Regions from separate parts of the Virgibacillus dakarensis genome, predicted to be linked through region 1. Evidence: riboswitches for the same ligand, from Rfam matches in the RefSeq annotation. Region 1 holds a riboswitch; each other region holds the start of a gene.
The links. Region 1 has a riboswitch for thiamine pyrophosphate ahead of CZ382_RS01655 (ABC transporter substrate-binding protein). Riboswitches for the same ligand answer to the same signal wherever they lie in the genome.

Region 1 (7,855 bases):
CTACAAAAGAAAATGCCCCGAAATACGCCCCCGAAGGACCGGACGATGCTTTACTTTACGGCTGGCAATATGCTATAGAATCGGACAAATGCAATATTGATACCAATTTATTTACAAAGGAACTGCTGGATGCTTTGTGGTAAAAGTTAATTGGAAAAGGCTGCTTCAACACGCGATGCGGCTTTTTCCGTATCAATTCCTTTGCTTTCGTATGAAATGTATCTTAGGAATACGAAACGCGGAGGCAATAAATTGCAATAGTCCCACCCTTATTAATTTCGGATATAAGTTGGGCTGATCGGGTACATAAGCGACAGCTCTTTTCGCTTGAATGGGATTTTTCCAAATGTTGATACGTAACATTTGCCATGTTACGTCCAATAATCCGGATCCGCCATCCTTAACTCTTCCACCACATCATCCAAATCAGCTGGCGTGATCGAATAAACAGGATAGTTGTCCCATCCCTTTGCTTCCAGATAAAAAAAGCGCCCGCTTCCCGGAAATTCTTCATCCATTACGATAAGGCACCCATCACTTTTATCGATAAGCCATTTATTTTTTGCCTTGAATTGGAAGGCACCCTTGTAGTACCCCACATAAAGCGGTTTATAAAAATCAGCAATTGATACAAGTTCCTGATACTGTTGCTGGATGGGCTCTGGAAAGCGTTCTTCCTGACTCTCAAAAGGGGGAATGATGGCAAGCTTCACATCATACTGTTCCCGTAATTCCCTAACAACCTCAGCCGCCCATAGTTCAACTCCCATTTGCCCTGAGATCAGTACCCATTCCAATCCTTCCTCGATAAAGGCTATTAGTCTTTTGCGAATAGCTGCTTTAATGAATGTTATTCGATGGTCGTCAACCTTAAATATATTCAGTTCCATTGGTTTATATCCGGTAACCGTTAGTACTTTCATATGTATGTTCCTTTCTTAGAAAAACTGGGAGCTGACCTTTAAGCCTGCTCCCTAATAAGATTAACACCATTTATTCGGTTTTTTCCAGTTATGCATCTCTTTATAGTTGTTCCCACAGCACCCTTTTCCAGCATGACCATAATCCATCATGCCTGCAACTTGATTACCGTTATTCATCCCCGGCGACATGGCACCTGCAACCTGACTTCCAGGTCCATAAGCTGGAGAAACTTGTGGTGGTGTGTTAAAAGCTCCGCCAAATTCATCTACACTATTGCACGTATTTTGGACGGATGTGGAATGTGGATAAACATGTCTGTTCCTTACCAAATGATGATTCATAACTGTAGTATGGGAAGGATGTATGTGTTCTACAACACTTTCCGTACAGTTTTCAACACAATTATGCTTTGTTGGATGGACAATGCGCTTCGGGCATCCACAATCTGGTCCATGATGATGTCTCATATAAAAGCCCCTTTCCTGTGATAGGTTCACTACTAACCTATGATAACTGCCTGTAGATTGTATAAGACATGAACCTATTTTCCGTGTCACTTTTATGCTATACTTTTCTGAAAAGGGGGGAAAATAATGGAGCAAACAATTAAAAAAGCAGTTCAAGATGAATATCCGGAAGACTTTTCCTGGTGTTATGGCTGTGGGCGACTAAATGAAAATGGACATCATTTTCGTACGGGGTGGGATGGTGATAACACCGTAACCATTTATACACCACGGCCAGAGCATACTGCACTACCCGGTTTTGTTTATGGCGGGCTGATCGCTTCCCTGATTGACTGCCATGGAACCGGCTCAGCATCCCTTGCATTACATCGGAAAAATGGGCATGAACCAGGCGATGCTGTGGAACCGCCACGATTTGTGACGGGGTCATTACACGTTGATTTCATTAAACCTACCCCACATAGCGTCCCATTAAAAGCAGTTGGAACAGTGGAAGAAGTCCATCCGAAGAAATGGAAAGTACATACGGAGGTATTTGCAGGCGGCAAGGTTTGTGCTAAAGGAGAAGTTGTTGCAGTTGTAATGCCAAGTACGTTTTATGAGAAATAAAAGAAATCAAAATGCATGTTCATACTAGTTGATATGAACATGCACTTTTTCAGTTATAAAACTTTCCCCAATGTACTTCTTCTGATTAATATCCTTTAATAATTTATTTCATTCATTTTGCATGGTTTAGTGATAAGTTCAGCACCCACAAATCTCTTTAACCAAATTAAAATTCCCTCAGAAAAGTCATCTTTACCTGAAGGGACTTGCTTTATAGTACCCACGATATTCAATATTGTAGTGGCGTTTCTATTAAGAAACAGAGCAAACCTGTTTGTTAAAATAAGCAAGTGCTTCTTTCTCTTCACCATTCTAAAATCAATGGATGAAAACTTGCTCCTACAGCAGGATTTTGACAGCCGTAAGCCAAAAGGAAGTTTTTAATTATTACACTGTTAACAAGCGATAAAATTCAATCGTGTTTTCATATAGACGATGATAAACGTCTTCCTTATCCAGCCCTTTCAGCTCAGCAATTTTACGTATGGATTGATGGATCATTTTCGGGTCTGTTTTTTCGCCTGTGAACGGCCCCGTAAACGTCCAAGGACCATCTGTCTCTACCATCATGTTCGCTAAAGGATAGCGTTTAACCAGTCGTTGAATTTCCTTTTCATACAACACATCCGGCGTGATCGATATGTAATAACCATTTTGCTGCATACGCTCAACCGTTTGAGGATCCCCTTTGAACCAGTGAAAATGAGCTTTTTTCACCGAATACTTCTCGAGTAAATCACAGACAATGGGAGCATCCTCATAGACAGCATGCAAAACAATCGGCTTATCTAACTTTACGGCTTGCTGAATAAACAGCTCCAGTACTTCCATATAAGGCTCTACTGGAATGCTAGGTTTTTCTTGCCGCAAATAATACGGTAAACCAACTTCCCCAATGGCCACCATCTCCTGCTGATGTCTATGCATGAATAATATAATTTCCTCCAACATACGATCTGATGGTAATTCCTGTTCCGGATGGTAGCCAAATGCCGGTTTAATTCGTTTATCGATTCGGGAAAATTCCAGATTCATTTTAGCAGATTGCAAATGATATGATACTGCAATTAATGCAGCAACATGATGATGCTTCAGTTCCTTTAGCAGCATATTTCGATCCGGTTCATCGTACATGTCCAAATGGATATGTGCATCAATAATCTGATTTTCCATATTATTCACCTAGTTCCTGATAGATTAGCTTTTTCCATTGCAAAAATTCCTCCGACAAAAGGATGCCTTCTTTTCTTGGTCTTGAGAATGGAATGGTAATTTCCTTTTTTACCGTTGCTGGCTTATTCGTTAACACAATCACCCGATCAGAAAGATAAATGGCCTCCTCAATACTATGTGTTACAAATAATATAGAGCGTTTATCTTCCTCCCAGATTGATAAGAGCCATTTTTGCATCGCCAATCTGGTAAACTCATCTAATGCCGAAAATGGTTCATCTAAACAAATAACGGGTTGTGGACTTAACAAGCTTCGGATAAAGGCTGCACGCTGCTGCATTCCACCAGAAAGTTCATGCGGATATGCATTCTCATACCCCTTAAGCCCGGCACGTTCAATCATCTCCATTGCATCTGCTTCCTTTCCTCCCCCTGCTATTTCTGCACCAAGCAATACATTTCTTAAAAGACTTCGCCAAGGAAGCAGAGATGGAGATTGGGGTGTATAACTAATGGCTCCTTTTGTGCCGTTTATCAGCCTGTCATCTAAATAAATCTCACCGGAATCAGGAAGCCGGATCCCGCCTATTACATGGAATAATGTGCTCTTTCCACTGCCAGATGGACCTAGGATGGAAACAAATTCACCATCATGTACGGTAAATGATACATCGCTCAGTATCACGTTTTGGCTATATGACTTTGTTACGTTTTGAACATGTAGTTTTCCCATATCAGTTCCCCTCTGATTTCCAATTAAGTAGTCTTTTTTCGATAAAAGCGATCAGTGAAAAGAACAAAAGACTCAGAACCATGACGAAAAATATCGCAACAAAGACACGATCGGTTCGGAATGATGAGGATGCTAATGTCATATAGACACCAATTCCTTCATTCGCACCGAGCCATTCAGAAATAACTGCTCCCATTACACTATAAGTTGCAGAAATTTTTAATCCGGAAAATAATGATGGAAGTGCACTTGGAATTTCCAATTTCCTGAAAATCTGCCTTTTATTTGCCCCGGCCATTTGCATATAATGAATCAAATCACGATCGGTTTGCCGAAACCCATCCAATGCTGCAACAGCGATTGGAAAGAAACAAACCAATGTGATGATGATAATTTTGGGCAGCATCCCAAATCCAAACCAGATCACTAAAAGCGGTGCCAGCACAATAATCGGGATATTTTGTGATAAAATCATCAAAGGAAAAAATGCTTCCCGAACAAATGGAATAAGATGCAGACAAACAGCAACCAAAATCCCGATGCTTGCACCAATCAAAAAGCCCATAATCGATAAAGTAATGGTTGAGATTAAATGATGCTGATACATTGGCCAGGCTTCTATTCCTGTTTTGCCAATTTGCGACGGTGCAGGCAGGAGCCAATCCGGTATGTCAAACAGTTTACTGGAAAGCTCCCAAATACCGAATAAAAGGAGGAGAACCACAACGGGTTTCCAGCCTTTTTCCATGATCCCTTTCATTAGCGATATTTCTCCGTCAGTTCTGACATCGAGGCTCCATCCGGTTTATGAAATACTTTTACCTGTGAAATAATACTTTCACACCCCAGCTCGGTCATTCTGGTATTCATTTTTTCAATAATTGACAGCAATTCCGGCAAATCTCCTTCCATCGTTGTTTCGAGCGGATGCACTTCATATTTCACTCCAGACTGATCGATAACCTCTATTGCAGCATCTACATATGGAATCGTATCTTCTCCGTTTTTCGTCTTTGGGATAATTTGAATACTTACTAAAGCATTTGCCACTTGAAGCCCCTCCTATTTTTTTGGTAAAAATTCATTGGTAAAAGCTTTCTTGCTATCTAGCTGTTTTTCTAATAAATGATTGTCGTACATCCAGCTTGCATAATTATCCCAGACTTCCAGTTTCTGTTCACCCCAGCGTGTGGCATCATCCTGATATTTTGGTGAGAGCCATTCCTGACTAGCCTTTACCAGTTCTGCATCAAGATCTGGAACTTCATCTAGCAAAATAGTAGCCGCATCTTCAGGATTATCAATGGCAAATTCATACCCTTTTGAAACGGCTGCCAAAAACTTCTTAACTGTTTTCGGGTTTTCCTTAATCGTGTTCTCATTCGCAGTAAGAACCGGTGTATAATAATCAAGTCTTTTCGAGTAATCGGTCAGATACAACATATTTAATTTCTCACCACGCAACTCGGCCTCTACGCCTGTCCAGCCATAATAAATCCAGGCAAAATCAATATCACGCTTTACTGCCGTAAAGAAGTCGGTGTTCCCCATATTGACAATATTCACCTTATCAACGGAAGCATTTTCTTGTTTCATAAGGGATGCTAGGACAGCCTTCTCAACTGGTGCTCCCCAGCCACCATACGTTTTTCCGACAAAATCCTTCGGTGATGTGATGGCTTTTTCCTTTGGTGAGGCAAAACCGGATGTATTATGCTGGATCACCGCTGCAATGGAGACAACCGGCACACCTTGCACACGTGCTTCCGTAATACTTTCTTGGTAGCTAACACCAAAATCGGCTTTTCCTGATGCGACAAGCTGATCAGCCCCAACCTCTCCCGGCATTATGATTTCCACATCCAGTCCCTCGTCATGAAAGTATCCCTTTTTTTGTGCAACATAAAGGCCAGTATGATTCGTATTTGGTGTCCAATCCAGGACAAGCTTTACTTTCTGCATACCGTCCCTATCCTGTTGATCCTGTTCCGTGCTTTTGGATCCGTTGTTACTGTTACATGCAGTAAGAACGGTAATCATGATAAGTAAAAATAAAAGCTTCTTCATTTCTTATCCTCCATGTGATGGTAGTTTTGTTTAGGAAAATGATCGGCGAAAGGGCTGCGGAAATTGCAATAAAAAAACACCGCCATTTTTAAACCTGGGGTGTGTGCGAAAAAGATAGTTTATCTTTCCTGTTCAACATGTTCCCTACGCTGGTTTCAGCCAGATCAGGTTCCAAGGGTCAGTATCTATCGGATACAATCTCAACCAGCATCAACTGGTCCCCCCACAAAATCTATTTCATTTTTATCTTACATGTTCAAAGGTACTACATTACGGTATCGTTTGCAAGGTTGGAATTTTGAATTTGATATTTAAACCTGCCTCCTAAATATGGGCCCATCAAATACAGTAGTATGATATTCACCAGATTCACCTAACGGGCAAACATCCTTTCCACTGATATCAGCGATAAATGATTCATCTACAAGACGACCAACCCAGTTTTCCGGAAGCTTTGTATTATCTACTTTGATAACACGCGCCTGAAATTTCAACGCTACGAATTCCCTTAATAGATCCAACACCTTATGTTTTTCTGTCCACAACGGATAGATTGGTGCTACGTCTGCTTTTTCGGCTACCTGCTCTCCCCATTCACGGTGCCCTTCTAAGTAAATATCACCAAATGCGACACTATCAATCTCGTATTTCGTTTTTAGGTCCTTTAGTGTGCGAACAAAATCTTCTGTATACCCTGCAAAGTCTGTTTCAATAAAATGAACTGGAATCCCAATCCGCTCAGCCTGCTTTTTGATCCGCTCAAGCTTCTCCCCGTGTGCGACAGTTTCTTGTTTTTCCTTCCATATCGTAGTAATAAGGCTGACAACATGATAACCCTGCTGCTCTAGACGGTATAGTGCTAAACAGCTATCTTTCCCGCCACTAAATGATAATGCTACCTTCATGTCTATCGGCTCCTTTCGTTATACTACACTATACCATTTAGACAAAAAATTGGGAAAGCCAGTGATAAGTTGGCTTTCCCAAGGTTCATGGGTTGTTGTTGTAAATCTTCCACAAGACTTGTTTTGATTTATACTGTATCCTATGCGACGAAAACTGTACTTGTATTGGTACATGCCTCAAGACAACCGTACATTTGTATTGAATTTGGATGCAACCCTATTCCGCAGTTTTTTTATCCGGAAACAGCAAACTGAATACGATTCCGAACAATGCTGCAATGAAAAAAGTAGAGAACCGGGATGTAATGATACCATCTAACGGTGTGCTAATCCACAACACGGTAAAAACAAACCCAGAAATAATCGTTGCTACAACCCCGATACCGGAATAGCGCTTCCAGAAAAACGTCATCAGGATCGCCGGGGATAAGGTACAACCGACACCAGCCCACGCCCAGCTGACAACTAGATAGACCAGAGAATCAGAGGTTAGGGCAATAAGCATACCGATAATCCCTGAAACCAATACAATAATCCGAGACAATGATAATAATTGCTTATCCGTCAAGTTCATGCCGAGTGTCTTATGAATAATATCCTCACTAACCGAACTGGTAACAACCATTAACTGAGAATTTGCCGTTGTAATAATTGCTGCCATAATTCCGGATAACAACAAACCGGCAATCCAAGGCGGCAGCAAATCCAGTATCATATGCGGGAGAATCGTCTCTACATCAGCAAACGAGCCTTGACTGTACATCGCAATCGCCGCCAGCCCAATTAAAAACGCACCAGTATAGGCCATAATCGTCCAAATAATCGCAACTGAAATACCTTGCTTCGCCTCTTTCTCATTTTTCAGCGCCATAAACCTGCTGCTTAGCTGTGGCTGGCCGCCTAAATACCCGAAAAACCAGGAAAAGTTATTAAAGAACAATACACCAATGGCAAATCCCGTAGCTCCGCCAAACCAT
Region 2 (7,855 bases), 510 kb from region 1:
AAAAACGCTGCTGTCTCGTTTTTAATACATCGTAAATCGGATCCTCAACCGGTTCGCCATCATTCAGCAGCTGGGTATAATTGTCATTTGTCTTTTTCCGTTTTTCCAGCATACCTTCAATCCAAATACCCATCAGCTCAGGCAATGATAACAGGCGAATGGTGTGACCCGTTGGCGCCGTATCAAAAATAAGTTTATCAAAATGCTTGCTCTCTTCCAAAATGATTGTAATTAACTTATCAAATAACGCTGCTTCATCGGCACCCGGTGATGCTTTTGCGGTATCCAGCTGCCGATGAACCTCCGCAATCATTCCGGAATGAACTACACCTTTAATATTTTCCTTTACTCCTTTTATATAATTGTTTGTTTCGATCACGGGATCAATTTCTAATGCTTGGAGCCGGTCTGTTATCCTTGTTATTGTCCCACCGATTTTATGATTAAAAATATCCCCCAAATTGTGTGCTGGATCTGTCGAGACCAACAACGTTTTATACCCATCCTTGGCTGCTTTCCAAGCAATTGCAGCAGCGGATGTTGATTTCCCAACCCCTCCTTTACCACCGACGAAGATAATTTTTTTCGTGAATTCCTGCATGATAAAAACTCCTTTTTACGGGCCTTTCCCAATGTACTAACATAATAAAACGATTGAAAACAGACGCTGGATAGCCTTAAATCGTTCACAACCATGATGCTTACACGTTTAAGCAGCGGGTTTTTGTCCCTTTTTCTAGCAGCAGCGGATTCCGGTCAGCGGTGATTTTTCTATACCCATCCGCAAATGCCAATCATGGAATTTTTCGATCATATACGGATATAACTCCAGTGTATAATAATAGACTGGATTAGGGATACCAATCATCTCTGAATAAAGCAGCAATAAAAATAAATCATCCTGATCTCTTAATTCCCGGGCTATTTCCTGGCGGTGCGGCATACTTAAAACTTCTTCATAATAGGCAGCCAGTTTTTTTAATTTATCGATCATATTTTCACCCTCCTCTTTCTCGATACCGAAAAGGGATCATATCGTTCATGATCCCTTTCATCATCATTGGAATAAACCTCACTATTTCACATTGATATTATCACCCGGAATATCATCCCTTTTACCTGACAATGCCGCAAACGCTGTCAAGGTAATCCAGACGGCGAATACAAAAATGATTGCACCAAACACAAACAATAATGTGTTTGATTCAGTCCCGAACCATGACCATTGAAAGACAACCTGCTGAAACATGGCATATAGCGTCATAAACATTAAAAAAATCATTGGAATCAACGCGATTGCATAATTTCGGCCCAAACGTTTTAACCAAATTGCAATCATTAATAAGCTAATTCCTGCCAACAACTGGTTGGACGTTCCGAATAACGGCCAAAGGAGATATCCGCCTGAGCCAAACCCTTTTGGTCCCTCCGGTATAAGTACTAGCGCTGCACTCGATACAACCGAAATCGTTGTTGCAACATGCGTTTTTGTTAAAACCGGCATTTTGTATTCGGATCCTAGTTCAGCCACGATATACCGCATAAGCCGTACGGATGTATCCAGTGTTGTTGCTGCAAAGCTTACAACAATGATGGATACAATTGTTGTCGCAACCTCAGGCGGGATCATCAACCCTGCCGCAAGCTTACTCGCACCTTCAACAAAAACATTCAGTCCAGCCCCGTTTGCAGCTGTGAAACTACTGTAGGTGGCCAGGAATTCATCTGTATTGGCAAAGAATGTTACAACTGCAATAATCGCAACTAATGCCAAAGCTCCTTCACCGACTGCCCCTAAATAACCAACCATACGCGCATCTGTCTCTCTATTTAGCTGTTTAGAGGATGTTCCGGAAGACACAAGCCCATGAAAACCGGATATGGCTCCACAGGCAATCGTAATGAATAATAATGGGAACCAGGAAACGTCTGTACCTGTATGTGTCACCGGAGCCGTAATATCCGGATTTGTGAAAATAAGTCCTAAATACAAGATTGCCAGCCCAACGACGAGCTGATGGGAATTAATGAAGTCGCGCGGCTGCAATAACTTCCATACCGGTAATGTGGATGCAATGTATACGTAAACCATTAAAATAATGATCCAAATGAAAAACGCGGTCGAGATAGAACCCAAACCAAATAAACCGCTTCCATCTTCTCCGCCCATGTACTGTACCAAATCGATTTGCAGAAAATCTACCTTACTTGCGACGACCGCTGCAATATACATAATGGCTAGCGCTATTAACGACGGTACAAGCATTTTCTGTTTCCGCTTATAAACAGCATAACCAATCCACACAGCTAAAGGAATTTGGATAAATACAGGCAGCACACTAGCCGGGAATGAAATAAACAAATTGGCAATGACCCAGGCAAACACGGCGTTTACCATTAAAACGAGAATAAGAATAATAAACAAAAATAAGATCTTTGCCCGCTGCCCAATTAGTTTGTTGGCGAGCGTACCAATTGATTGCCCTTTATTGCGGACAGACAGTACCAATGTACCAAAATCGTGGACGCCAGCAGCAAAAACGGTGCCTAAAATAACCCATAAAAAAGCTGGCAGCCATCCCCAATATACTGCTATAGCTGGTCCAACAATCGGAGCTGCACCTGCAACAGATGTAAAGTGATGCCCCCAAAGCACAAACTTATTCGTAGGGACAAAGTCGACGCCATCTTCATATTTATGTGCAGGCGTCTGATAATTCGGATCCAAACGAAAAATCTTTTCCGCGACAAATTTTGAATAGTACCGATAGCCTAAAGCAAAAACAATAATTCCGATAATCGCAACCAAAATACCATTCACTTAACCTACCTCCCCATATTTTAGAAATTTAACCCCTGCATTTGAAAAAGGAGCTTATCCTATTAGAAGCTATGTAATAGGAACATATTTTAGTATCTATTTTAACTGATAATTATGGAAGTGTAAATATTTCGATTCTTAGTTCCTGTTAAAAGAGGAATACTTTTCTTGTGTAGATTTAGGGCGGGCCAATTTATTCATGGATCATTCCAATCATTTCGGTCACACTCCTGCTTATGGCATTGTTGATGTTCGAGTTTCCGGCTAACCGGAAACGGCGAACATCAATGATATCGGGGAATACTAAACCGGTATTTTCAGGCAAGTCACAGTATATACACTGCGAGTAGTGTAGAAATGACGAGTCCGAGGATAACTGGAATAAAGTTTTTGCGAACTAGATCCATCACGGAAACGCCGCAAAAGCCGGCAATCGCAATCAGAGAAGACCAGGCGACAATTGTGCCCCCTCCAGTCCAGATTGCCCCCAATTGACCAATTGCTGCAAGTGTTCCCGTATCAATTCCACTATTATCCAGAGATGCTGCCAGTGCTCCTGTTAACGGCAGCCCGGAAAATCCAGAACCATCCAATCCAGTAATGATACCAATAACCAGTACACTGAATGCAGCAAGCAGTGCACTTTGCGGTAAGAACTCCTGTGTCGATTGAACAATATCAAATAAAAAAGCAGGCGGATTTTCCTCGATTCCCAAAATACTTCCGGAAAAATCAGCACTGCCTAAAAAGAAAAACCCAGCAATCGGGATGACTGGCCCCATAGCCTTAAAGGCGAAGACAAATCCATTAGTTATGTGGTTGCTAATATAATCCAAAGCGTGCTGTCTGCCAAACGCAACAGTGGATAATAGCAGCAAAATAACGGCAACACCTCCGATAAACGCAGCACCGTCACCACCTTCCAGACCACTCATTCGTCCAGATGAAAGCTTTGTATAAATCATATAAATAACAACACATAACAATGCCGACGGAACTAGAATGGCAAATATCCTACTCCAGGTTGGCAAGTGATTAGCCCGAGGTTTATGGCTCGATTCTGTTTCTGTCTGCAGTGCTTGAAGATCCTCTTCAATTAATATGCTGTCTTTTGGCCGGATTGTTTTTCGATAAAGCAAATATGCAACAGTAATTGCTATTCCCCCTGCTATCAGTGATAATAATAAGGCTTGATCCGAAACAATCCCGACATCAATTCCGGCAGATTTGGCTGACAAGCTTGGAGCCACCTGTACTATATAATCAGATGAAAGTGCCATGCCCTGGCCAGAAAGTGCAATCGCAACTGCTGCAGTAACAGCTGGCAATCCTGCACGTACTGCTGCCGGAACAAGTAATGCACAAATTAACGGTACAGCTGGTGTTGGCCAGAAAAATAAGGAAATAACATACGTTACAACAACAAGGACGAAATACGAAACATGTCCATTGACCATTATCCTCTGAATCGGCTGAATCATCATCCGATCCGCACCAAGATCACGTAACGAATGCAATAAAGCCATCATAAATGTAATAATCAGGAAAATGCTGAAAAGCTCTTTCGCTGCAACCAAGTTGGCGTTAAAGATAGACGTAAATCCATCAACAATACTCCCGTTGTAAACCCAGGCAATCACAAACGTCCCCAGTAAGGTTGGCAGTACAACACCACGTTTAAAAATCATCGTCAAAATAATAATAAGTGTAAAGATCCCGTACAACCAATGCGATAATGTCAGCTCCACTTGAACCTTCCTTTCTTTCCTGCATGTGTTATAGCCTATGCATATTGTAAATACAGGTGAAAGAAAGATAGTGATAATGACAGATTTGCTAATGATTTGAACCAGCATATATTCTTGGAACACAGCCGATCATTAAAAAACGGGCAGATACATTACGTTTGCCCGTTCTCTTCAGTCGATTCGATTTTCTCGGCACAGCTGTTACATGTCAGTTTACCATTCATTTGTTCCCCGTCAAAAAAACCGTTCTCACAATAAACAGGTTTTCCACATAATTGGCATTCTCCTATTAATTCGCGCAAGACGATTACCTCCCTGTTTTTATTATATTGCAAGTATTAAGTGGATGCAAAACAGCTTCAGCTCGATCGGAGCGCTTGCCGTTCGATCGGGACTTTTGCTCGCTTGATCAATCGGAGTTTTTGCGCGTGTTCGATCGGAGCTCGTGTCTTCGGTCGGGAGGTAGACTTATGGAATCGGGTTACTACTCCTAAACACAGAAATTTCCCGTATGCTCTGGAAATCTGGCTGCTACACTCACCGTCGAGCAATACTCCATTATGTCCATTTCTTTTTATCCTCTTTCCCCGTTTGGCTCAATCCCTATACCAAAAAAACCGCACCATCAGGTACGGTTTTAAAAGATGCAAAATTACCTATGCAGCACTTAACAATGTCTTTGGCTGTTTGTTGAACAAGAAAAATATGCCAATGGTACAAATAACGAATGATGGTAAAATATATGAGCTGTTATAGAGTAAAGAATATATCCATACGTTCATTCCATCGATTGCCGATCCGAAGAATACAACCCCTGCAGCAAAGTGTGCGGCAAAACGTAATATTGAACCAAGAAACACACCTGCCATAATATAAGCTAACGAACGCTTCGTATTCCCTTCTTTTACAGCCCGTTGAATACGCTTAGCAAAAACACCGGCAAAACCGATTACAGTAAAGGCAACGCCATAATCAAGTACGCCTTGCCACGGAACCAAAATATAAGCGGATCCTACCGCAACCTGCAAAACACCCCAAAGGAATCCTGACAACAATCCGCCTTTCAACCCCCAGCGAAACGCAACAATAAAGATTGGAATCATGGCAAGTGAAATCGACCCGCCCTGCGCCCAAATTTTAAACGACAAAAATGGAACGAGATCAAGCATTAAAGCAAGTGCCGTAAAAATGGCCACCTCAATCAAAAATAATGTTCGTTTAGTCCGCATACGAAACTCCTCCCCTTTTCCAGCAGTAAAAAACAGCCGAAAGCGAATATTTTTTGCACACAAAAAAAGCAATGACAAAGGGGAAGCTTCCTGATGGGGAATCCGCTCACATTGCTTTTTATTCCATCAAAAAAGCCACCATCCCTACGCTAGTATTAACTAACAGGTTCAAAGGGTAAGAACTAAATTACTGTTCACTCTCAGCCATATGGCTCCCCCTGCAGACTTTTCTTTCTATGCTTTTTTCGTTACGTGTATTATAGCCTATTTATCATCTGGTGACAATGCCCTGATCCAGCAATTCCTACAGTGCTAAAAATTCCTCAACATCATTCACACACAATTGGATGGCACTTTCCCAGAAGTCCGGCTTCGTTAAATCAACTCCCAAATGAATCTCCGCCAATTCTTCCACGGTCATCCTACCTGTATCACGTAACAGTTCAATATATTCATCTTCAAAACTGCCGCCTTTTTCAAGGGCATATGCATAAATGCCCAGACTAAACAGATAGCCAAACGTATACGGAAAATTGTAAAACGGTGTACCTGTAATATGAAAATGCAGTTTTGACGCCCAAAAATTCGGATCATATTCTTCAAGCGCCCCGCAATAGGCTTCCTTTTGCGCCTCAACCATCAGTTCATTCAATCTCGGAACTGGTACCATCCCTTGTTTCCGCTCCTCATAAAACCGTTGTTCAAAAATAAACCGTGCATGAATATTCATAAAAAAGGCAACACTACGCTGAATTTTATCTTCCAGCACAGATAATTTTTCCTCTTTATTTCGAGCGTTTTTTACCGATGCATCGGCAATAATCATTTCTGCAAACGTTGACGCCGTTTCCGCAACATTCATTGCATACCGCTGATTTAGTCCATTCACATCATTCATCACGTGTTGATGATAGGCGTGGCCTAATTCATGTGCCAAGGTTGCAATATTCGAGGTTGTTCCCGAATAGGTCATAAAAATACGAGTTTGTCCACTATCTGGAAAGCTCGTGCAAAATCCACCCGGGCGTTTGCCAGCACGATCTTCTGCTTCGATCCAGCGTTTGTCAAAAGCCATTCGGGCAAAGCCTGCCATCTTCGGACTGAATTTACGAAAGTTCTCAACGATAAAGTTCGCTCCTTCAGTATAACTCGACGTTGTTACCGAATTCGTCAGTGGCGCCCCGATATCGTACATACTTAGTTTCTCTTGCCCTAATAATCCAGCTTTCTTTTGTAAATACTGAACAAATGGCTGTTTTTTGTTCGTTATGGCATTCCACATTGCATCCAATGTTGCTTTCTTCATCCGATTTATTGCCAGTGGCTCCTTTAATACACAGTTCCAATCACGATGTTTATATGTTTGCAGCCGGAAACCCGCTAAATGATTTAACGTTTGGCCAAACAGCGCAGCATTCCCAGTCCATGCTTCTCCCAACTTTTCAAATACATGTTTGCGAACAGAACGATCCGGATTACTTAATTTATTCGCTGCTTGTCCAACTGAATAGGACGTAATTCTCCCATTCTCTTCCAGATTAACATGCATATTCCCAACAACGGTTTCGTACATTTGTCCCCAGCCATGATAACCGTCGATTTGCAGGTCATTCATCAGTACTTCTTGTTCTGCTGGTAACAATTCTTTCGCCTTTTCCCTGTTTTCATTCAGGATAAAGGAAACTTCCCGCAGTCCAGGACGTTTAAGCAGCTCTTGCCAGGTTTGATCATCAATACTGATAAATTTTTGTTCCAAATTTGTTTTTATCGCACTCATTTTCGCTGATAATTCGCTGCGTTTACCAACTAAAACAGCCGCTTTTTCATCTTTGACATCCTGCGCACTTAAGCAACTGACAAAGGCAGATGCTTCCCGCAGTTTTTTCATCGTTCGTTCAAGTAATTCAACAATTCTTTCCAGTTTAACAGCGTCCACAGTTTCTTTCGCTGGATCAAAATCCGTTATCTCGGCAGCTAAATTTGCCATCTCTTCCTCTATCGTTGCTACATATGTATGAAACGCCGCTGACTCACTTCCACCGGAAAAAATAACATCC
Region 3 (7,855 bases), on a different contig from region 1:
TTGGCAATGTTGGCTGTTAAAGGCGAGATGGGTTACCCATCTGCATTGACCGCTTCTGGTTGGGGGTTTCAGGATGTCTTATTTAATAAACAAACGTTAACATTGAGTCGCCCGTTCGATGCCTATGTGATGGAAAATGTCTTGTTTAAGGTCGCTTACCCAGCAGAATTCCACGCACAAACAGCTGCAGAGGCAGCGGTTCAGCTGCATCCAGAGGTAAAAGATAGACTCGATGAGATTGATAAAATAATGATTACCACACATGAATCGGCTATTCGGATTATTGATAAAAAAGGTCCATTAAATAATCCGGCAGATCGGGATCATTGTATCCAATATATAACAGCGGTTGGACTATTACATGGTGATGTTACGGCAGACCATTATGAAGATGAAGCAGCTGCTGATCCTAAAATTGACAGATTACGGGATAAGATGGTGGTAACAGAAAACAAACAATATACAAACGATTATCTAAATCCGAACAAGCGCTCAATCGCTAATGCTGTCCAAGTTTATTTTAAAGACGGAACGGCAACTGCAAACGTGGAGTGTGAATATCCTTTAGGGCATCGGTTTAGAAGAGAAGAGGCATTTCCGAAGATCAAAGAAAAATTTACTGCCAATCTTGCAACACATTACACCTGGAAGCAACGGGAAAAAATTGAGGAAGTGTGTTTCGATCAAGATAAAATTAATTCTATCAAAGTGAATGCATTTATGGACTTATTTGTTAACGCGTAAAGGAGGACATCGTGTATGGCATGGATAGTGGATCAACAGGCCTCACAAGCAGAACTGGCAAACCAGTTTAAGGAGCTAATCAATGAAAAATCAATTTTGCAAATCCCTGGAGCCCATGATGCAATGGCAGCACTAGTTGCGAAAAATGCTGGGTTTAAGGCACTTTATTTATCTGGAGGTGCATACACCGCAAGCAAAGGGCTTCCAGACCTTGGGATTGTGACCTCGACCGAAGTGGCGGAAAGAGCGAGGGATCTTGTTCGGGCAACGAATTTACCTGTGCTTGTTGATATTGATACAGGATTTGGCGGGGTTCTTAATGTTGCTCGTACAGCTCGGGAAATGATCGAAGCCAATGTCGCGGCAGTACAAATAGAGGACCAGCAACTTCCGAAAAAATGTGGTCATCTTAATGGGAAGCAGCTTGTTTCTAAAGAGGAAATGGTTCAGAAGGTGAAAGCGATTAAGGAGGTAGCCCCGTCACTCGTTGTTATAGCACGTACAGATGCACGAGCAGTAGAAGGTCTGGAAGCTGCCATTACAAGGGCACAAGCATATATTGAAGCTGGTGCTGATGGAATCTTCCCGGAAGCATTGCATACCGATGAAGAATTTTGCTTATTTGCCAAAAAAATAGCTGTACCACTGCTTGCCAACATGACGGAGTTTGGCAAGACTCCGTATATTACTGCTGAAGCCTTTGAAGAAATGGGCTTTCGCATGGTTATTTATCCGGTAACTTCTTTACGAGTGGCTGCTAAGGCTTATGAACGAATTTTTCGTTTGATTAAACAGGAGGGGACACAAAAAGATGGTGTCTCTGATATGCAAACAAGGAAAGAGTTATATAAGACAATTTCTTACGATGATTTTGAGGAGCTGGATGAAACAATTGCCAAAACAATGTTGTCCAGTGACCAATAGAAAAATATGCAAGTCTTTTGATTTTCAAGCGATGACTCCGATTCGATGTTAAAGATAATTTCTGGAGTCAACGTCCTTTTCTACTACTTAATTAAATTTATGTTATGATAAAGATAATAAAATAACAACGCAACCACAAGGGGAGCGTAAGGCTGAGAGAGAACATGTTTTGTTCTGACCCTTTGAACCTGTTAGTTAGTACTAGCGTAGGGATGTGGTGATTAAAAACAGTGGTTTACTGATTTCTATGGAAAAGAACAGTAACTTGACTGGTTTATCTGTATTCACTTATGTCTTCCTTTTGGTGCGTTAAAACAAAAAAGGGAGGCATTTTTTGATGAAAAAATTAAGCTTGCAAACGATGATTGAGGTGGCCATTTTCGCGGCATTTGCATTTGTTTTGGATTTATTGCCATCATTCCATTTTGGACCGTCCATATCTATTTCCTTTTCCATGGTACCAATATTTATTGTTGCCTTTCGCTGGGGTTTTTTTGCGGCTTTTGTATCAGGATTTCTTTGGGGGCTCCTGCAGATTGCACTCGGTGAGGCATGGATTCTCACACCAACACAAGCATTTATTGAATATTTTATTGCCTTCGCATGTATTGGCTTTGCCGGTCTTTTCATCAGACCAATCAAAGGGAATTTGCTAAGGGGACGAAAAGGGAATGCACTCATGTGGATTGTCATCGCGACATTGGTCGGTGGTGCTGCTCGCTATTTTTGGCATTTTGTTGCCGGCGTGATTTTTTTCAAAAAGTATGCGATCGAAGCGGGGAAGTCACCAATTATTTACTCATTGACGATGAATGGGATCACGTATATTGCTTCTTCAATAGCCTGTGCGATTGTGTTAGTCCTAATCATTTCGAAGGCAGGTCAATTAATTACGTCGGCAAAGTCTGCTAAGGATCAGCGTATGGTTAGTTGAAAAGTACAATCTCATTAAAAACAGCCAAGCATAAAAAGGTGTTTGGCTGTTTCTTATGGAATTACTTGTTATGCTTATAGTCTGGATTAAAGCTATACCGGGATCTATACGGTGATCTAATAAATGTGTTTATCTTCTGCCAATACATCAGCTATTTTTTTCGTTGGACAACGGTTACGCAACTCAACCTCGTAAGCATTTAAGGAAATAATAAATGATTGTCAAATTTAGCCGTTTTTTAGACGCAACTATCAGAATCATCCGTATTTAATAGGTATTTGTAATAATTAAAGGAATAACCGGGATTACATTATCACTATCCGAATATAAGCCCATCTATCCTTTTAAATGATTAAGTATCCGTTTTTTCTAAAAAATGAATCTTTGTTAAAGTTAATAGATACGACACTATTTAAGGGGGACTTTCGTAATGCAAAAAGGATATGGCAAATTTTTAAGCACTGTTTTGCTCTCATTTATTATCGTAATCGGACTTTCTGCATGTGGATCTGACAAAGAAGCGGATGGAGATGCCCAAAATGGCAGCGGTGATTTGAAAGACGAATATACCGTTGTAAGTGATACATCGTTTGTACCGTTTGAGTTTAAAGAAGACGGTGAATATGTCGGGTTTGACATTGAGTTGATAAAAGCAATAGCGGCTGAGGCAGGGTTTAAGATTAATTTAGAAACAACGAACTTTGATGGAATTATCCCCGGTCTGCAAACAGGTCAATTTGATATCGCTATTGCCGGGATCAGCATTACCGAGGATCGGGCAAAGAAAATCGATTACAGTGACGCTTACTATCAGTCAGGTTTACGCATTGGCGTGGCGGTTGACAATGACTCGATCAAAGGTATTGAGGATCTGGAAGGAAAGACAATTGCTACACGTCTAGGTTCTACAAGTGCTGCCTATATTGAGAAAAATATTGATGGCGCTGAAGCTAATCAGTACGAACAGCTTGACCAGGCTTATCTGGCAGTTGAAAACGGCAGCGCGGATGCAATTTTGTATGACGCACCAAATGTTGCCTATTATATTAAAACAAAAGGTGAAGACAGTCTGAAAATGGTTGGCGATTTGTATCAGGCTGAGGATTATGGTATTGCCATTGCAAAAGGAAATGACGCATTGGTTAAAGCCATTAATGAGGCATTGGCAACACTGAAGGAGAATGGTAAATACGATGAAATCCATGAAAAGTGGTTTGGTGAAAAGCCTGAATAACTGAACTCTGCAGGCTGCTTTATCGGGTGTAACCATCCAATCGTTACACCCTTTTTTACTTCATATAATAGGAGAGGTGAAAGATGTTAGGACGATTTAATTGGGCAGGAGTTATCGATTTTTTACCACAACTAGCAACGGGTTTATATTACACCCTCCTTATTTCAGTGCTAGGGTTATTTATTGGCTTTATTCTGGGGGCTATTTTTGGGTTGGGACGGATTTCGAAAAACAAGTTAATTTATGGGATATCGAGTATATATGTCGAGGTAATACGCGGAACTCCAGTTTTGGTGCAGGCGATTTGGATCTTTTTTGCATTGCCGCTTATTATTGGTCATACGTTTGAATCGGTCACTGCGGGTGTCATTGTTATCGCGCTAAATTCGGGAGCGTACATTGCAGAAATTGTTCGTGGTGCTGTTCAGTCGATTGAAAAGGGACAAATGGAAGCAGGTCGGTCTCTCGGTTTGGATCACGGAAAAACAATGCGCTATATTATTTGGCCACAAGCTTTTAAACGTATGATTCCTCCGCTGGGCAACCAGTTTATAATCAGTATTAAGGACACTTCTCTTTTATCCGTTATTCTTGTTCCAGAGCTGATTTTCCAGGGGCGCTTGATTGCAGCAAATCATTTTAATGCAGTTGAAATTTATACAACGGTTGCATTGTTTTACCTTGTGATTACGTTAACTTTATCCCTTGTTTTACGTCTCGTAGAAAGAAGGTTGGATATTCAATGATTGAAGTGAAGGATCTCTATAAAAAATTCGGTGATTTGGAAGTTTTAAAAGGCATTAATTGCAAGATTGCAGAGCAAGAAGTAGTTTGCGTAATTGGACCAAGTGGATCAGGAAAAAGTACGTTCCTTCGCTGTTTGAACATGCTGGAGGAAATGACTAGTGGTGACGTCGTCGTTAATGGCTATCATTTAAACGATCCAAAGACGAATATTAACAAAGTACGGACAGAGGTAGGCATGGTATTTCAGCAATTTAACCTTTTTCCGCATCGGTCGGTTATGGAAAATATTATGCTAGCACCGAAAAAGGTACGAAAGATCAGTGATAAAGAGGCAAGAGAGCGTGCCCTTGGATTATTGGAAAAGGTCGGATTAAGTGATAAGGCAGACATGTATCCAAGCCAGCTTTCCGGCGGGCAGCAGCAACGTGTCGCAATTGCTCGGGCACTGGCAATGGAGCCAAAGGTAATGTTGTTTGATGAGCCAACTTCCGCGCTGGATCCGGAATTGGTTGGTGAGGTACTGGAGGTCATGAAACAGCTGGCACTTGAAGGGATGACTATGGTGGTTGTAACACATGAGATGGGATTCGCCAAAGAAGTAGGGGACAGGGTGCTATTCATGGATGAAGGAATTATCATGGAGGAAGGCGATCCAGAAAACATTTTTACCAACCCGGAATCGGAGCGGACGAAAGGCTTTTTGAATAAGATTTTATAGCTTTTATAGTTGGGGTAGATAAATGCGGCGTATCCACGGGAGCGCTGCTTATTTATTTCTTTATATATTTGGAAATAGTGAAAGTGTTTAAATTGGTGAGAATCCGGGTATTACATTTTCGTATCAATGCTAAAAGGGGGAATGTAATATGAATAGGAACGCAGCGTGCAATCTTAAGGTCTGAGCACGCAATCCTGGGCTCAAGCGCATATTTTTTAGCTCCCACCGTGATTGCGTTCCAAAGCCATGAGTCATTTCCGATTTATGGTAAGGCCGGATTTACGTGATTGTAACTTTTCCAAAATAGAAAACTGCAGAATAGGGAACATTGAAAACGAGATAATGTTGCAAAATCAACAAGGAGGAGTATGATGGACCAGGACAAAGATGGAAAAAGGCGATCTAAGCTATCTCTGAAAAAAAGAAAAAAGCATCAATTACATAAAGATGATATTACCGTAGTTGATACAGATGTTGCGAAAAAGGCTGTTGTCGCAACGGCGATGGGGAATGCCATGGAATGGTTTGACTTTGGCATTTATTCCTATTTAGCGGCAACCATTGGGAAGGTGTTTTTCCCGGAAATGGCTGGTCCGACGCAGCTGGTATTTAGTTTTGCAACGTTTGCGGTAGCATTTCTTGTCCGGCCGATTGGCGGTATGTTCTTCGGTATGCTGGGCGACCGGCTGGGCCGGAAGAAAATTTTGGCTATTACATTAATTATCATGGCACTAGCTACCCTTAGTATTGGCTTGATACCTGGGTATGCCACAATTGGTATAACTGCACCGATACTATTATTGATAGCGCGATTAGTTCAAGGATTCTCAACGGGCGGTGAGTATTCGGGGTCGATGACCTTTATCGCGGAGTCTGCACCAGATAAACGTCGAGGTGTCATGGCCAGTGGATTGGAAGTTGGGACATTAGTTGGTTACATTGGCGGATCCGGGATTGTTACATTGCTAACATTTATTTTGGGTTCGGAGACTATGCTTGATTGGGGATGGCGGATTCCGTTCCTAATTGCGGCACCGATCGGATTCATTGGTCTGTATTTACGTACACACCTTGAAGAAACGCCAGCATTTGAGAAAATGGAAGAAGAAAAAGAGAAAGCAGAAAAAACAGGCGAATCAAAGCATGTCTCGATGAAGGATATCCTCATTCATCACCGGCGTCCACTTTTAATCGGCTTGACATTGGTCTTTTTTTATAATGTGATTGATTATACCGTTCTAACCTACATGCCTTCCCATTTAACCGCTGTTCTTGGATACGGGGAGACGAAAGGGCTGCTCTTGATTCTGATCGTCATGTTTATCATGATTCCATTCGTTTTATTAATGGGCCATTTCGGTGACCGGATTGGCAACAAGCGAATTATTCAAAGTAGTCTGATTGGTATAATTGTGCTTGCCATACCATCATTCATGCTGATTAACAGTGGGAATAACTGGCTTGTTTTTGCCGGATTATTAATTTTGGCAACATTGCTGGCCGCTTTACTGGGAACAATGCCATCGCAATTGCCTTCACTCTTCTTCACAAATGTAAGGTATGGAGGGTTGGCGATTACGTATAATATTTCCACTTCGCTATTTGGTGGAACTGCACCGTTACTGGTGGCATGGCTGGTTGATGTAACAGCAAGTCAATTGGCTCCGGCATATTACGTTATTTTCGCATCCATAATCGGGATTGTCGTTGTTACCCTTTTCCTTAAAAACACTTCAGGCAAGCCGCTTCGTGGATCACCACCAGCTGTTCAGGAAAAAGAGGAGATCGAGGAAATATTGGAAAACACCGATGATGCGCTATGGTGGAGGGAGGAGAAGAAAAAGATTGATCGGCATATAAATGATGCGGAAAACAAAAACGATTGACTATTGTGCATTATAGGTAGTTAGTTAATAAAAGTGTCCAAGGTTCCCTGGACACTTTTGTTTGCCATTAAAAAATCTATAGCGGTTCATTGTGGAATGGCGAAAAGAATTGCATTAAGCATGACGATGGTATCTTTTGTCCAGAACATTAATTTTTTCCGTATTAAGAACGATTTGATTAAAATTGCGGTCGATTTTGCCAGAATGTACATCTAGCTTTTCCGTATTGCGAACAATTTGATCGAAGTTTCGATCGATTTTCCTGGAATTTTCATTAATTTTTTCCAGTAATTGATTGATATCGCTTTTTGTGGCCATGTCATCCAGATCACTTTTCATAGCAACATTTTCCAAGTCGCTTTTCATGGCTACGTTTTCTAAATCACTTTTTACGACCATAGTAGACTTTATTTCCCTAACTTCATCAACCAGTTGTTGCAATAACTGTTCTTCCATTAGTTTTCACTCCCTTCATTACAAATTTCTCATACTTAAAATATACCATGGACAAACTGTAACAACAAACAGTTAAAAATGTTGGAAATCGCTATAAAAAAACAATTTAGCATTGCTATTTCTATTAAAATGGCAGATTGACAGTTCTATTAATGAATTTGAGGATAAAAAACAAGCGGAAAATTAAATTTAGTATTTTTAATAGTTTTTTA
Region 4 (7,855 bases), on a different contig from region 1:
CCTATTTAAATCCAATCTATAAATATGGTATTGAAAAGTTTGCGGCAGATTGTGAAAAAGCAGGCGTCGATGGGTTGATTATTCCTGATTTGCCGCTTGAAGAAGAAGCACTTGTGGTTGACTATTTACAGGAAAAGTCGATCGCATTGATTCGTTTGGCCGCTTTAACCAGTCCGGAAGAACGCCTTCGGGAAATAGCCAAACGGACAGAAGGCTTTTTATACGCTGTTTCGGTTACAGGTACGACCGGAGCAAGAGCCGCTCATCAGGCGAATGTAATAAACTATTTACGGGATCTGAAAGAAATAACCGATGTTCCTGTTTTGGCGGGATTTGGCGTGTCAAACCCGGAACAGGGAAGGGAATTGGGATCAGCTTGTGATGGGGTTATTGTTGGAAGTAAAATCGTGGAATTGTTATATCAAGATAAGATCGATGAGGTTAAACGGTTAATCCGGGAAAGTATCTATAATACGAGTATAAGTAGTTCCGGTACACGCTAAAGAAAAAAGTGAAACATTTCCCCCGCCTATTATATTTTTAGAAGCAACGTTTAAATTACCTGGAAATAGGCAAAATAGTAATAACAATGATACATTGGAGGAGTTAGGATTGAAACGCTTCATTCAGATTATTTTTACACTATCAATTGCATTATTATTAGCTGCATGCGCCAGCCAGCAAAATGATAATGGCGGGGCCTCTGATAACGACAATGCCGCTTCCAACAATCAAGCCCAAAATAGTAATCCGAAACAACCAGATAATACGATGAATAACAACGATAGCAACACAGATATGTCCGAAAAAATGGGGCAACTGGATTATACTGATATCGAATTGGAAGTTGGCTATGGCAAGAATCAAGAATATGAGGCAGAAATTGAACGGGAGCACAACTCTGAGTTCATTGATGCAAAAATAGAGGATTCGGTGAATGATGTTTATGAAAAGGGTGAAGAGGCCTTTAATGACCTATATCCAAAAGTCAAAAAACTTTCCATTACTCAAGACACGAAAAAAGACGATGCAATTAGTCAGGTCTTAAAAGCGTTTGACCTGCCAGATGATTACACCAAATTCGAAGTCGAAATTACCTTTAAAGATAATACGAAACTTGAATTTGAGGACAGAAAGTAGTAAAAAGGTCTTCCTTGACGGAGACCTTTTTTGCTTTTGATTCCGCAATTAAAGCGTCATCCACGCCCGATCGTTACTCCAGTCAATTTGGACAGGCAAATCAAAAAAACGTGATAAATGTCCGCCGGTTAACATTTCTTCCCTTTTCCCTTTCGCATAAACTGTTCCCTGCTTTAATAATAGGGTGTGCGTGAAAACAGGTAATATTTCTTCTATATGATGGGTTACAAACAGGATCGTTGGTGCATTCTCCTGTACAGCTAATTGATTAACGGAAGACATTAGCTCCTCACGGGAAATAAAATCAAGACCGTTCGTCGGCTCATCTAATATCAATAACTCTGGTGATCCCATTAAACCACGTGCGATAAGAATCTTTTGCTTCTCCCCCTGCGAACAGGTTTGATAGGTTCTTCCTAGCAAATGACTGCATTGAAGCTGCTCCATAAGCTTGCAGGCTTTTACAACATCAGCTTCTGTTGGATTTTCGTACAACCCGATGGAAGCAAATTTCCCGCTAACGATTATATCTTCGACGGTCTCTAGCCCCTTCATTCTTTCTTGAAGGGAGGAACTGACCCAGCCAATTGATTTCCGTAATTCCCGAATATCAGTTTGTCCAAACGGTTTCCCCAATACACTAACCTTTCCCGTCGTCGGCCAAATGTAGCCGTTTATCATATTTAATAATGTCGTTTTTCCAGAACCATTCAGTCCAAGAATTGCCCAGTGTTCCCCTCTTGAGACCCCCCAACTGATATCCGATATAATCGTTTCCCCGTGCCTTTTCCATGAAATATTCTGTATATCTACTATTTTGTCCAATGCTGTCCTTCCCCTCTCTAGCCGCCCATTCTTCTAATCTAGCATATGATGAATTTCTTATATACTACATTTGGTTTGGGAGAAAAACAAATTATTCGAATTATTGCATGGATTTGAGAAGACAATTATCAGATTCATTATTGGCTGAGATAAAACTGCGATATATAGCAGACATTCAGACTTTCGTTTGAGTGTCTGCTATTAATAAACATCACTTCTTCACAATTGGAATCCAAATTTCACAACAATGATCCTCAGCCGTTACATCGCCATTTGGCGGGTAAGCTTCTATTTCCGGTGCATCAACATGCTCATACCCGGTTGAGGGAAACCATTCGGAAAAAATACGATCCCATATCTTTTCAATCGCATGCGGCACCGGACCGATCGCCTGGAAAACCGCCCACGTTGATGCCGGAATCTCCTTTTCCTCCCAATCGGAAGGAACCGCTTGATTACTCCGTTCAGCACAAATAAAATAAGTTAATTCTTCTTGCTGTTTATCAAATTCCATACATACACCAAGTAATCCCATTGAACCACAATCGTTTACGAGCTTCTCCGTAAATCCGTTCCTGTTCGATTCATCCCAAAAAGCTGGAATATCACGATGGTTTTGACCATCAATTGTTGCCGTACGTATTCCTTTTCCAACAACCCGAAACGCTTCCTTCTCAACAATTCTGTAATTCATTTCTTCATCACCCTTTAATTGAATTTGAAAAGAGAGACGAGGGAATGCCTTCAACGATTGATTGTAACGGCGTGCGGCTGATGGACTTAAACCATGCAGTTTACGAAACGCCTTGGAAAATGACTCCGGAGTCTCGTAGCCATACTTATACGCAATCTCAATTACTTTGCTTTTCGAATGCGTTAATTCCTGAGCAGCCAAGGTTAATCTTCGGCGTCTGATATAATCAGCAACGGTTACACCCGTCAACATATGAAACATTCGCTGAAAATGAAATCTAGACATACATGCAACCATTGCCACATGTTCAATAGGGAGGTCAGCGTCTAAATTTTTCTCAATGTAATCAATGCTGGCAATCATTCGCTGCAACCCTTCCATAATCGTTCTCTCCTTTCTTAATGCAACTTTATCAGGTGACAATTCTTCTTTCCTGTTCATCTGTGCTTTTTAAAGACATGTCTTTGATCAAAGGTTGTTAATCCTGGAATCGTTAACTTTTATTATACCGTAAGAAGGTAATCCAAACAGCTAAAATTTCCAATTTGCTTTACAATCTGTATGAATCCCTTTACCATATAAATAGTTTAAAAAATATCAACAAATTCACTAGGGGAGCTTTCAAGAGCTGAGAAGAACATTTTCGTTCTGACCCTTTGCACCCGATCTAGGTAATACCAGCGTGGGGAAGTGTAGCTGTATGTAACATGGAACTAATTGTACATACAACCAAAGCTGCATTCCACTGGGGAGCGGTTTTTGTTTTTTTATCACCCTTCCACGTATTTCAGGACATAACATAACAAAACGAGGAGGCGATACATGTGCGTGATGAATGGGGATTTATCGATACTGGGATACACGATGCCATAGTGAATATGGCGTTGGATGAGTTGTTGCTTCATTGGCATAGTGAGGGGAAAACACCTCCAATTTTACGTTTCTATCAATGGTCTGCACCAAGCCTGTCCGTTGGCTATTTTCAGAATGTTGATAAAGCAATTGATTTACCAGCATTAGATCGTTATCAGGTTCCACTCGTTCGACGGTTGACTGGAGGAAGCGCTGTTTTGCATGATGATGAGCTAACTTACAGCATCATTATTGCGGAAGATAAGCCCTATATCCCGGCTTCAGTTGGAGAAGCTTATTACATACTATCGAAGGGGATTTTTGCAGGGTATGAAAAGCTCGGGATTACAGTAAATTATGCGGAAACAACGAAATCAAACAAGAGCCGTTCTGCCGTATGCTTTGAAAAACCTGCATTATATGAATTAATGGTGAATGGAAAGAAAATATCTGGAAATGCACAAACTCGTCAAAAAGGAGTACTGCTGCAGCACGGGTCGATACCACGATCGATTGATAAAATCATGCTTTTCGATCTGTTCCGTTTTCCGAGCGAAGAACTACGGGAAAGAAACAGAAGGGCATTTGATAAGAAAGCAACAACGATCAGTCAAGAGTCTAATGTACCTATTTCAATTGACACCATGAAAGACGCGTTTAAAACAGGATTTGAAACAGGAGTAGACATAGAACTATTTCCATTTGCATTAACCAATGAGCAATGGGATGAAGTATACCAGCTTGCTGAGAAGAAATACAACACAAACGAATGGAACTTCAAACATCAATTAAGGAGCGTGTAAAATGGCTAAACAAGAAGAATACATACGAAAACCGGAATGGCTGAAAACAAAAATCAATACAAACCAATCCTATCGAGGCCTTAAAAAGTTAATGCGCGATAAAAAGTTAAACACCGTTTGCGAAGAAGCCCGCTGCCCGAATATCCACGAATGCTGGAGTGAGCGTAAAACGGCAACATTTATGATTTTAGGGGATACGTGTACACGCGGCTGCCGCTTTTGTGCAGTAAAAACCGGGTTACCTAATGAGCTTGATTGGGGGGAACCTGCACGGGTCGCTGAATCCGTGGCTATTATGGGATTAAAGCATGTGGTAGTTACAGCAGTAGCGCGGGATGATTTGAATGATGGTGGGGCAGCCGTATTTGCTGAAACGGTTCGAGCCATTCGCCGGGAGAACCCTGGCTGTACCATTGAAATCCTTCCATCCGATATGAAGGGTGATTATGATAGCCTTCATACATTAATGGATAGTAAGCCGGATATTTTTAACCATAACATTGAAACCGTACGCCGATTAACGAAGCGTGTCCGCGCACGGGCGATGTATGATCGTTCCCTGCAATTGCTGCAGCGTGTTAAAGAGATTGCCCCAAACACACCAACGAAATCAAGTATTATGGTGGGGCTTGGAGAAGAAAAAGAAGAAATTATTCAGGCTATGGATGATCTCTTGGCACACGATGTGGACATTATGACAATCGGGCAATACTTACAGCCAACGAAAAAACACTTGAAGGTAGAGCGCTATTACCACCCGGATGAGTTTGCCGAGCTAAAGGAAATTGCTTTGGAGAAAGGCTTCCGTCACTGTGAGTCAGGCCCACTTGTCCGCTCGTCCTATCATGCAGATGAACAAGTATCGCAAGCATCCGCCCAACGCAGAATTGATTATATGAAAGGCTATGAGAAGCAAGAAAATAAAAAAGTGGATTTTCAAGTAGAGATGTTTCAAAAATAAGTATTGTACTCGATTGATTTGAGCTTCACTTGATGGAATTTGGCTTGTGCTCGATCGTTTTTTAACGGCACTCGATCGACTCTGGCTTGCGCCCGGTCAATTCTGAACGGCACTCAATCGATGTTGGATTGTACCCATCGATTTTGAACGGCACTCGATCGATTCTACGTTGCGCTGCCTTAATAGATTGTGCGCTCATATATAGTGGAGGCTGTCATGCAAAAGGTACTTCGATAACATGACAGCCACTACATTTATGCCTTAGCTAATTTTCCGTTAATAGGCCAGATCCGTTTCTTATTCCTTTTCCCAAATCGTACAAGTCGTATAGCGTTCAGGATGACAATTAATACGCTCAATTCATGAATTAGCATGCCGGATGCTAGGAATACTTTGCCAAAGAGCACCCCCGCCAATAGTAACCCGACCGTACCGACTGCAAAGAACATGTTTTGCTTCAAGTTCCGGACAGTTGCTTTTGCCAAACGATAGGTGTATGGAATTTTGGCAAGGTTGTCGCCCATTAAAACAACATCTGCCGTTTCCATTGCTGCGTCAGTTCCGACCGCCCCCATTGCAATCCCCACATCGGCTAGTGCAATTGCTGGTGCATCATTGATTCCGTCCCCAACCATCGCTACCCGTTTTCCTTCCGCTTTTAATTGTTTAATCTGGGCAACTTTATCTTCCGGCAGCATTTCAGCAAACACGCGATCAATTCCCAGTTGATCCGCCACTTTTTTTGCGGAATGTTTGTTGTCACCTGTTAACATAATTGTTTGTTTTATTCCCAATGCCCGCAAGTGTTCGATCGTTTCACGGGCCTCGCGGCGGATCTGGTCTGCTATCGAAATAATCCCTGCCAGCTGGTTATTAACACCCACAAAAATGACCGTATTCCCATATTTTTCTTCCTGTATTGCAAATGAGTAGGCATCATTATTAACCCTGGTACCATTATTTTCCAATAATTTTCTATTTCCAATGACTACATGCTTCTTATCAAGCGTTGCGGTTATACCTTGACCTTTTTTTACTGCAAAATTGAATGGCTGATTCGTGAGTGCCATATCTCTATTTTTGGCTTCTTTTACAATCGTTCGTCCTAAATGGTGTTCCGAACGTGCCTCTACCTCAGCTGCCAGCTTTATTAGCTGATCTTCCTTCATTCCGAAGCCCTTCACACCTGTAACTTCGGGCTTTCCTTTTGTTAATGTTCCCGTTTTATCAAATACAACAACATCCATTTTCGCCAGGTTCTCCATCACTTCCCCGCCTTTGACCAAGGTTCCCGCCTTTGCGCCATTTCCAATACCCGCCACAAGGGATACTGGAGCCGAAATGACAAGGGCACCAGGACAAGCAATTACCAGAAATGTTAAAGTTAGTTCTATATTTTGCGTGAACAGAAATACGATTACCGATAAAACTAGAATTCCTGGTGTATAAACATTGGCAAATCGTTCAAGAAACCTTTGCGTTTTTGCTTTTGCTTCCTGGGCCTCCTCCACCAATTCGATAATTTTGGCAAATGCTGTATCATCACCCACCTTTTCCGCTTCAACCTCTAGATAGCCATTATCAAGGATTGTTCCACCAAATACAGTATCTCCCCTTTTTTTATTAGCTGGTACCGATTCACCGGTTATCGTTGCTTGATTTATAAATCCCTGCCCCTCTACTACCTTTCCATCAACCGCAATTTTTTCACCTGATTGAATCAGAATTCGATCTCCCTTTACGATATTTTCAATAGGCAATATTACCTTCCGTCCCCCCTGCAATACGGTTGCTTCAAGTGGTACCATATCCATCAATGTTTTTAACGAGTTCCGTGTCTTTTCTAACGTACGAGTTTCCAAATACGCCCCGAACAAAAATAGGAAAGTTACTGCCGCGGACTCTACATATTCTCCAATAATCAAAGCACCCACTACCGCTATTATTACAAGCAGTTCAATGCTAAATGCACGCATTCGTACCGCTTGAACGGCCTTTTTTACAATTGGATACCCTGCCACAACCGTTGCCAAAATTAATGCAGCATCTCTCCAGAGCAATAGTTTTAGCAAATAAAATAAAAATGCAATACCTAGAAGCATTCCCGAAACCATTACAATGTGGGATTTCTTTATCTTTTCCATTCGTATCATCCCTTTCTATGATCGGACTGCTGAATAGAGCCTTCCGAACTGCTATGCGATCTTTTCTGATAAAACCGGGTATCCCAGTTTTTCAATAATTGTTCGTAATGTTTCCACTTCAACATGTGTTTCATCAAACGTCACTTTAACCTTACTGGAATGAAACAGTACCTTCGCTTCTTGAACACCTGTCTGTTTACCAAGCGCCCCTTCTATTTTCTTAATACATGTCGGGCATGTTAACGGTTCTAATTGAAATTTAACTGTTTTCATGTAGTATCTCTCCTTTGTTTTACTGTATCTTTAGCATAATCGAGAACTACAATGGATTCCTTGACACAGGTCAAAATTTCGCAAAAAGCCCGCGAACCATTAAATGTGATAGCACGGGCTAAAAAATTACAGCAAATTTTAAGTTTACCTAAAAATAATGATT

Region 2: it holds a riboswitch for thiamine pyrophosphate, as region 1 does, so the genes downstream of both, thiT (energy-coupled thiamine transporter ThiT) here and CZ382_RS01655 (ABC transporter substrate-binding protein) in region 1, are expected to answer to the same signal.
Region 3: it holds a riboswitch for thiamine pyrophosphate, as region 1 does, so the genes downstream of both, thiT (energy-coupled thiamine transporter ThiT) here and CZ382_RS01655 (ABC transporter substrate-binding protein) in region 1, are expected to answer to the same signal.
Region 4: it holds a riboswitch for thiamine pyrophosphate, as region 1 does, so the genes downstream of both, CZ382_RS10365 (lipoate--protein ligase family protein) here and CZ382_RS01655 (ABC transporter substrate-binding protein) in region 1, are expected to answer to the same signal.

What each region holds. Positions count from the first base shown of each region.
Region 1 covers NZ_LT732553.1:321,851-329,705, reverse strand. Annotated here, with positions in the region: gene CZ382_RS01700 (glycoside hydrolase domain-containing protein) at 1-143, shown strand, start outside; gene CZ382_RS01695 (SLOG family protein) at 372-923, opposite strand; gene CZ382_RS01690 (spore coat protein) at 984-1,391, opposite strand; gene CZ382_RS01685 (PaaI family thioesterase) at 1,518-2,000, shown strand; gene CZ382_RS01675 (TatD family hydrolase) at 2,388-3,173, opposite strand; gene CZ382_RS01670 (ABC transporter ATP-binding protein) at 3,175-3,906, opposite strand; gene CZ382_RS01665 (ABC transporter permease) at 3,908-4,666, opposite strand; gene CZ382_RS01660 (thiamine-binding protein) at 4,666-4,956, opposite strand; gene CZ382_RS01655 (ABC transporter substrate-binding protein) at 4,969-5,973, opposite strand; TPP riboswitch at 6,098-6,208, opposite strand; gene CZ382_RS01650 (Dph6-related ATP pyrophosphatase) at 6,285-6,878, opposite strand; gene CZ382_RS01645 (sodium/proline symporter) at 7,096-7,855, opposite strand, start outside.
Region 2 covers NZ_LT732553.1:835,656-843,510, reverse strand. Annotated here, with positions in the region: gene CZ382_RS04190 (ArsA family ATPase) at 1-601, opposite strand, end outside; gene CZ382_RS04185 (cory-CC-star protein) at 737-994, opposite strand; gene CZ382_RS04180 (carbon starvation CstA family protein) at 1,076-2,821, opposite strand; gene CZ382_RS04175 (hypothetical protein) at 3,148-4,569, opposite strand; gene CZ382_RS23930 (hypothetical protein) at 4,722-4,871, opposite strand; gene thiT (energy-coupled thiamine transporter ThiT) at 5,226-5,798, opposite strand; TPP riboswitch at 5,923-6,027, opposite strand; gene CZ382_RS04165 (M3 family oligoendopeptidase) at 6,103-7,855, opposite strand, start outside.
Region 3 covers NZ_LT732554.1:2,031,979-2,039,833, forward strand. Annotated here, with positions in the region: gene prpD (2-methylcitrate dehydratase) at 1-744, shown strand, start outside; gene prpB (methylisocitrate lyase) at 760-1,668, shown strand; TPP riboswitch at 1,797-1,898, shown strand; gene thiT (energy-coupled thiamine transporter ThiT) at 2,006-2,602, shown strand; gene CZ382_RS19265 (transporter substrate-binding domain-containing protein) at 3,033-3,836, shown strand; gene CZ382_RS19270 (amino acid ABC transporter permease) at 3,920-4,582, shown strand; gene CZ382_RS19275 (amino acid ABC transporter ATP-binding protein) at 4,579-5,301, shown strand; gene proP (glycine betaine/L-proline transporter ProP) at 5,673-7,187, shown strand; gene CZ382_RS19285 (hypothetical protein) at 7,302-7,643, opposite strand.
Region 4 covers NZ_LT732554.1:158,736-166,590, forward strand. Annotated here, with positions in the region: gene trpA (tryptophan synthase subunit alpha) at 1-503, shown strand, start outside; gene CZ382_RS10350 (YusW family protein) at 613-1,140, shown strand; gene CZ382_RS10355 (ABC transporter ATP-binding protein) at 1,189-1,965, opposite strand; gene CZ382_RS10360 (AraC family transcriptional regulator) at 2,177-3,100, opposite strand; TPP riboswitch at 3,261-3,365, shown strand; gene CZ382_RS10365 (lipoate--protein ligase family protein) at 3,484-4,314, shown strand; gene lipA (lipoyl synthase) at 4,316-5,275, shown strand; gene CZ382_RS10375 (heavy metal translocating P-type ATPase) at 5,530-7,419, opposite strand; gene CZ382_RS10380 (heavy-metal-associated domain-containing protein) at 7,471-7,692, opposite strand.